3 regions of the Glutamicibacter sp. M10 genome follow, and region 3 is predicted to be linked to each of the others. Evidence: riboswitches for the same ligand, from Rfam matches in the RefSeq annotation. Region 3 holds a riboswitch; each other region holds the start of a gene.
What was found. A riboswitch is a leader RNA that binds a small molecule or an ion and turns the genes downstream of it on or off. The one in region 3 is predicted to bind thiamine pyrophosphate.
Positions count from the first base shown of each region.

Region 1 (2,256 bases), 210 kb from region 3:
GGGACTCGATCCCGGGACCTCACGATTATGAGTCGTGCGCTCTAACCAGCTGAGCTACGCCGCCACAAGTGAGAAGCAATCCAGTAGAAGCCAAGACTACTTCTCACTCAGAGCCCCCTGCCGGAATCGATCCGGCGACCTCGTTCTTACCAAGAACGCGCTCTACCACTGAGCTAAGGGGGCAACGAGTAAATACTCTACACGGCTTTGGGCACAAAGAAAAATCGTCATTCGCCTCCAATGAATTTCGGACCGCGTCGCGTTACCCCAAGTCAACGCATGTTTCTAGAAGACGTAGTGCTGACATGGAACGAAGGTTGGCACAAAAGCGCATAGGTGACGATGCTCACTGGAGCATTAGTAGTGGTCAATTTGGTAATTTCCAGCCTTCGGAAAGCGCTGCACGAGTTCCTTTTCTAACGACCAAGCGGTGCCACTTTCCTGCCGCTTGAGTCAGTGAAAATCACTTTTCCAACAACAAAACATCCGTACATCTTGATGCTTCGCAGTCAAAAGAGGTAAATATCAACATGTGCGAGGTCTGCCATTTTTCGCGGCGCAGACTACCCGCGTTTAGAACACCATCGAGCAACCGATCCCCTGCCGCGTTTTTCCTACTTGAGTAGGGGTCTTGTGACGTCAGCTACAAACTCGTTACGGATTTTGAAATCGCCAAAAACCTGTGTAGAGTATTTACTCGTTGCCCCCTTAGCTCAGTGGTAGAGCGCGTTCTTGGTAAGAACGAGGTCGCCGGATCGATTCCGGCAGGGGCTCGAAATAAGAGAGACAATCTGAATTCAGATTGTCTCTCTTTTCGTCTATCTGGACTTATTTTCTTGGGCCCCGCTGCCACTTCGCTTCTCCCCCATCTTCCACTTCCAACGCTCAGACCTAGCGTCAAATTTTGGCGCCCATTCTTGTGCGCCGATTTTTTCATGCTAGTGTCGTCTCCGACCACACGGGAGCCCCATGGCAAGGGCTGAGATCGGGCTATCGCCGTCCGCGACCGTTGAACCTGTCCGGGTAATGCCGGCGAAGGAAGTGAGTTTCTCAATGGAACAATTTGAACAACATCCTGCCCACTCTCTCGCGTTCCGCGAATCGGAAGGGATCTCAGTTCCCGTCACGCAAATTCAACTTGCGGACTCCCCCAATGGCCAGCCAAATGAACCGCTACGGGTGTATCGCACCAGTGGTCCAGGTAGCGAACCAACTCAGGGACTGAATCCTTTTCGGGAACCGTGGATCATGGAACGAGCAGACGTTGCGGTCTATGAAGGCCGCGAACGCAATCTGCACGATGACGGGCGCTCAGCGGTCCGCCGAGGAACTGCCAGCGATGAATGGGCCGGACGCACGGCGCCACAACTACGTGCAGTTCAGGGGGCCACAGTAACCCAAATGCACTACGCACGAGCTGGGGTGATCACCCCTGAAATGCGATATGTAGCGGTTCGCGAAGAGTGCGATGTAGAACTGGTGCGCAGCGAGCTGGCGGCCGGGCGAGCAATCATTCCGTCCAATATCAATCACCCGGAATCTGAACCGATGATTATCGGCAAAGCCTTCTTGGTGAAAATCAATGCAAATATCGGCAACTCTGCGGTGACCAGCTCGATTGCTGAAGAAGTATCCAAGCTGCAGTGGGCCGCCAAATGGGGTGCAGACACCGTCATGGATCTATCCACCGGTGATGACATCCACACCACTCGTGAGTGGATCATCCGCAATTCACCGGTGCCCATCGGAACGGTGCCCATCTACCAAGCCTTGGAAAAGGTCAATGGCGAAGCCAACGCACTGACCTGGGAGATCTTCCGCGATACCGTCATTGAACAGTGTGAGCAGGGCGTGGACTATATGACCATTCACGCTGGCGTGCTCTTGCGTTATGTTCCTTTGACTGCCAACCGGGTTACCGGCATTGTCTCGCGCGGTGGGTCCATCATGGCCGGCTGGTGCTTGGCACATCACGAAGAGAATTTCTTGTACACGCACTTTGATGAGCTCTGCGAAATCTTCGCACAGTACGACGTTGCTTTCTCACTGGGTGACGGGCTTCGTCCCGGCTCCATTGCTGATGCCAATGACGCCGCGCAGTTCGCTGAGCTAGATACCCTAGCTGAGCTGACCAAGCGGGCCTGGAGGTACGACGTACAGGTCATGGTTGAGGGACCGGGACATATTCCATTCCATAAGGTCCGGGAGAATGTTGAACGCCAGCAGGAGTTGTGTGATGGTGCGCCCTTCTACACA
Region 1 is NZ_CP104918.1:1,561,901-1,564,156, reverse strand. Features, by position in the region: tRNA gene N6V40_RS07665 (tRNA-Met) at 1-64, opposite strand, end outside; tRNA gene N6V40_RS07660 (tRNA-Thr) at 112-183, opposite strand; tRNA gene N6V40_RS07655 (tRNA-Thr) at 703-773, shown strand; TPP riboswitch at 949-1,058, shown strand; gene thiC (phosphomethylpyrimidine synthase ThiC) at 1,054-2,256, shown strand, end outside.
Region 1: another riboswitch for thiamine pyrophosphate. It lies ahead of thiC (phosphomethylpyrimidine synthase ThiC); the one in region 3 lies ahead of N6V40_RS17670 (NAD(P)/FAD-dependent oxidoreductase).

Region 2 (2,256 bases), 370 kb from region 3:
CTTGATCCGCGTTGCCAAGGGCCCCTCGATTCTTGACCGAGTCTTAGCCTTGGACGTGATGCTGCTGATCATTTCCGTGGCGTTGTGCTTGGAAATGGTCTTCAACCGCCACACCGACTACCTGTTGTTTGTCGTTGTTGCGTGCACCTTGGGCTTCATTGGCTCGGTTACGGTGTCGCGGTACGTCTCGGATCAGAGGAACGCCTAATGGAATTGTTCCTCGATATTCTTGTCGCCGTCCTGCTGATCACCGGCTGCCTCATGTCGCTGATTGCCGGTATCGGTCTGCTTTCATTCCCCGACATGCTCACTCGGATGCACGCCGCCACCAAACCGCAAGTACTTGGCTTTCTGCTGATCTTCACCGCGCTAGCAATTCACTTGCGTAGCTGGAGTGTGGTTCCAGTATTGTTCCTGGCTTGGGGGATGCAGCTACTGACCGCTCCCGTATCCGCACATATGATTGGGCGCGCTGGTTACCGAACCAAGCACGCTGCCAAACAATCTCTCTACGCCGATGAACTGAGGCAAGTAGTGGACACGGTATCTGACGCACCGGCCACCGCGTCTGTTGAAGTCTCCAGCGAAGAGTCGAAGGACTCAAAGTAAAACTGAGCAGTGAAAAACTGAGCAGTGTAAAACTGAACAAAACAAAAAGGAACGGCCCACCATTGGTGGGCCGTTCCTTGAGCATTAGCTACTTGCTGAACCGTGCGACAACCTTGTTGGTGCCACGGTCTGCCAAGACCTGGATGGTCGCTGCGACAATCGATGAGAAGATCGCGAATCCGAGCGCCTGACGGAATGAAGCCTCAGCAGCTTCTTCGCTACCCTTGCGGGGAGCCTTATTTCCGGTGACGCCCTTCCACAGCTGATCAACTAGCTTGCTGCCGAGCAAACCGGCGCCAATCGAAATTCCGGTGGTGGCAAGTTTCTGTACTGTGTTCATATTGCCCTCGCTTCAACGTCGTAACTTATCTTTCCTCTGCCCAGCATACCTGCGGTAAGGTGGGGGAGCAGTAATTTTTCCGACAGGGGAGCGTCAGACTTCAAAAAGAAGTCGCCAAGACGCTGAGAGTGCGATAGATCGCAGACCCTCGAACCTGCTCCGGCTAGTACCGGCGAAGGAAGTCGAGCATCTCGGATGCGGACGGGTGTAGCACTATGCCATCAGTCCGTACATCTCCCCTCCTAAATATAGGAGGACCACCCATGAACCAAGTAGCCGCAAAACAGCGAACCAGCTGGCGCGTTGTCGACATCGTCGTAGCCTCAGTAATCGCCGTAGCCTCAGGAGTGATCTTCTGGGCTTGGAGCGCAGGCATGCCGCTGTTCTCGCTAGCTTTTGTTGCCTTCCCACCTGCCGCTGCACTGCTGACTGGCGTATGGCTCTTCCCAGCGGTACTCGGTGCCCTGATCATCCGCAAACCAGGTGCAGCAGTGTTCTGCGAATTACTGGCAGCCATTATCGAGGCATTGCTGGGATCTCACTACGGTCTGAGCGTCATCGTTTCCGGGCTGGTCCAGGGCCTTGGTGCTGAATTGGTCTTTGCCATCTTCCGCTACCGCAAGTGGAACCTGAGCGTTGCGCTCATTGCAGGTTTTTTCACCGGCATCTTCGCCGGTATTTCCGAAGCCTACATCCTGGCGTACTACGTGGAATACACCTCAGCACTAAAGATCTTGCACGTGCTGATCACCGGCGTCTCTGGACTGATCATCGCTGGTCTGCTGTCTTGGCTGGCCACCCGTGGATTGGCTAAGACCGGTGCACTGAGCGCACTGGCTAGCCGCCGTGCTCACCTCGAGTCCGGGAAACTGGACGCCAAATGAGTTCGCTGGCTAACCGTGGCGCTGACGCTCAAACTCGGCGGGGCGCCGAGATTTCTGCGCGTGGTTTTAGCTGGCAGCATGCCGAAAGAACAACTCCCGCCGTTTCCGGTTTAGACCTTAATATTCAGGCTGGCCAGAAAGTACTTCTTGTTGGTCCTTCCGGTGCGGGAAAGTCGACCTTGCTACATGCTCTGGCGGGGTTGTTGGAAGTCGACGAGTCGCAGCAAATGCGTGGCGAGCTACTCATTGACGGGGCAGATGCCTTTGCTCGCCAACGCCCGGTTGGGCTGATGCAGCAAGACCCGGAGACCCAAGTGGTGCAGAGCCGGGTAGCTGATGATGTCGCCTTCGGTGCGGAGAATCTTGCTGTAGATCCCGAGGTGATCCGTGAGCGCATCCCAGAAGTATTGGACGCTGTAGGTC
Region 2 is NZ_CP104918.1:1,410,342-1,412,597, forward strand. Features, by position in the region: gene N6V40_RS06900 (MrpF/PhaF family protein) at 1-208, shown strand, start outside; gene mnhG (monovalent cation/H(+) antiporter subunit G) at 208-609, shown strand; gene N6V40_RS06910 (DUF4235 domain-containing protein) at 698-949, opposite strand; TPP riboswitch at 1,024-1,147, shown strand; gene N6V40_RS06915 (ECF transporter S component) at 1,213-1,833, shown strand; gene N6V40_RS06920 (ATP-binding cassette domain-containing protein) at 1,830-2,256, shown strand, end outside.
Region 2: another riboswitch for thiamine pyrophosphate. It lies ahead of N6V40_RS06915 (ECF transporter S component); the one in region 3 lies ahead of N6V40_RS17670 (NAD(P)/FAD-dependent oxidoreductase).

Region 3 (2,256 bases):
GCTCGGGCAATGACCTCGTTCAGTGAGCAATCAGAGATGCCGGGAACAAGTCTGCGAGCGTTATCCAACAAGTTGTACATGGCGCCAACGTTGACTTGTGGATTCCCGTCTTCGCGCACGCTGGCTCCGAGAACAAGACTTCCGTCTTTGCGCGGAACCAGATAGACATTTTCTCTGTGCACGATGCCTCGAATAATTCGGGTCACTAATGCAGGGCCGGGTGGGCCTTGGATCCGCAGGATGTCACCATAAACCGGGCGTACGGGAGCTGGTTGAACTCCCTAACCGTTCCTAGGGCAGTACAGAGAATTGTTTGCTCTGCTTCCAGTCTTGTACCTGAAGACGTCAGCACGGCCGTGGTTTGATTCTTGTCATCCTTGATCACTTCAACACACTGTTCAAGCACGAGATCCGACTGGAAATACTCCAGAAGAATTCGTACCACCGAGCGAGGGTCAATTTGATGATCATCCTCGCAAAGCACCGCACCAGCAATGTTTCTGGCCAGCGCAGGCTCTAGGTTTCGCGCTTGGCTGGGCAAGAGCTTTTGAGCTGACAGGCCTAAGGAAGTTTGTAATTCCACCAGCTCGTGTAGGGCTTCACGGTCCGCGGGTTCTGCCGCCACCACCAAGGTTGAGCTTGTCAGATAGTCGGGACGCTGGCCCGAGATCGCTTGAATCCTGTTCACAAAATCTGGATAGCTCTTGTTGGAGGCGGCCAACATCTGATGCAGTGGTCCTTGGCCCCAGACGGTTTCTGCTGCCGGCGCCAACATTCCTGCGGCAGCATGGCTGGCGCCTTGGCCGGGTGAAGGATCAATAATGCAGACAGTGTGCCCGCGCGAGCTGAGCTCAAACGCTGTGGCTAGGCCGATGATTCCGGCACCAACGATGTTGACATGCATAGGCGCACGCTTCCTTCCTACGGCGGCATGACCCGCATCAGGTATAGCGGTCGGCTCAGTGCCCTCTCAGCCTGGTCGATTCAGGCTCCCGCGGAGATGTTGCGATTATAAGCATGACCCAGCTCATAAAAGCGAACTACGGCGGACTTTGTTCCGTCATCTTCTGTGATGTACTTACAAACATGTCGCTTCCGAAGTATCCCGCTGAATTGGTTGCTGGTTCCACGTTGTTGGAAACCATCGTTGAGTTTGAGCAGCAGCTACTGTCTCCTACGATTCGCAACAACCCTGACCAGCTGAGTCTTCTATTGCACAAGAACTTTGGTGAGATTGGAGCCAGCGGACGTACCTACAACCGAGAACAGATTCTTAGATTGTTGGTCGCTGAGGATTCTGGTGGCAGCGCAGGACAGGTTCATGACCCTGTTGGTACACAACTGTCAACAAACCTTGTGTTGCTCCGGTGGTCCACCTTCGGTCACAGGGCAAGTCATCGCACTTCCCTGTGGTTCCACGATCAGGGCCGCTGGCAAATGCTCTTTCACCAAGGAACACTGAGCGCAACGGCAACCGACAAAGAACGCGATACCACCAATGCGCAAGTAGAAACTACCGGTGATGAAATTAGCGTTCGAAAGCTCAGGGCGTCAGATGCCGACGCGGTTTTTGAAGCCTTTACCTCTGATGCACTAATGCATCGTCAAGGTGAGGCCAGCACTCCCGCTAACGCCCGTAAACATGTTGGCGCCCTACTAGCTGATTGGCGACGTCAATGTCCGTTGGCCATCACGAAGAACGGGCGATTGATTGGTTTAGTTTGCGCCACCTTAGATTCAAGTAACAAGAATGCTTGGATTTGGTATTGGATGCATCAGGCATTTAGAGGGCAGTCACTGACTACTCGGGCTGTGGCCACCCTGGCGAATTATCTCTTTGAAGAGCAGGACATTTACCGCGTGGAGTTAGGGTTACGCGCAAATAACCCAGGTTCCCGCCATGTCGCTGAAAAGAACGGTTTTCTGCGTGAGGGTATTGAGCGGGGCAAATTCCTAATTGACGGTGAGCGTATTGATGTTTTTACATACGCACGACTTCGGGATGATCCAGTCCCGTCTGTAGTTCCATTGCCGTTGAACCTAACTGAGTAAGTTCAACGGCACGTAAAAAGTCGTGAAATCCATAGCGGATTCCACGACTTTTTATTTTGTCCCTGATGTTTTGATCTAGCTGGTTAGATGCCAGGCGTCGTAGGTGGAGTCGTCGGTGGTGCTGGTGGAGCCGGCGGTGCCGGCGGCGCCGAACCTGGCTCGTTGGAGACGACCTTGTCGGTATCAATCTTGTTCAGCGTACGA
Region 3 is NZ_CP104918.1:1,775,680-1,777,935, reverse strand. Features, by position in the region: gene N6V40_RS17675 (FAD-dependent oxidoreductase) at 1-233, opposite strand, end outside; gene N6V40_RS17670 (NAD(P)/FAD-dependent oxidoreductase) at 206-904, opposite strand; TPP riboswitch at 902-1,006, opposite strand; gene N6V40_RS08715 (GNAT family N-acetyltransferase) at 1,018-2,052, shown strand; gene N6V40_RS08710 (mechanosensitive ion channel) at 2,136-2,256, opposite strand, start outside.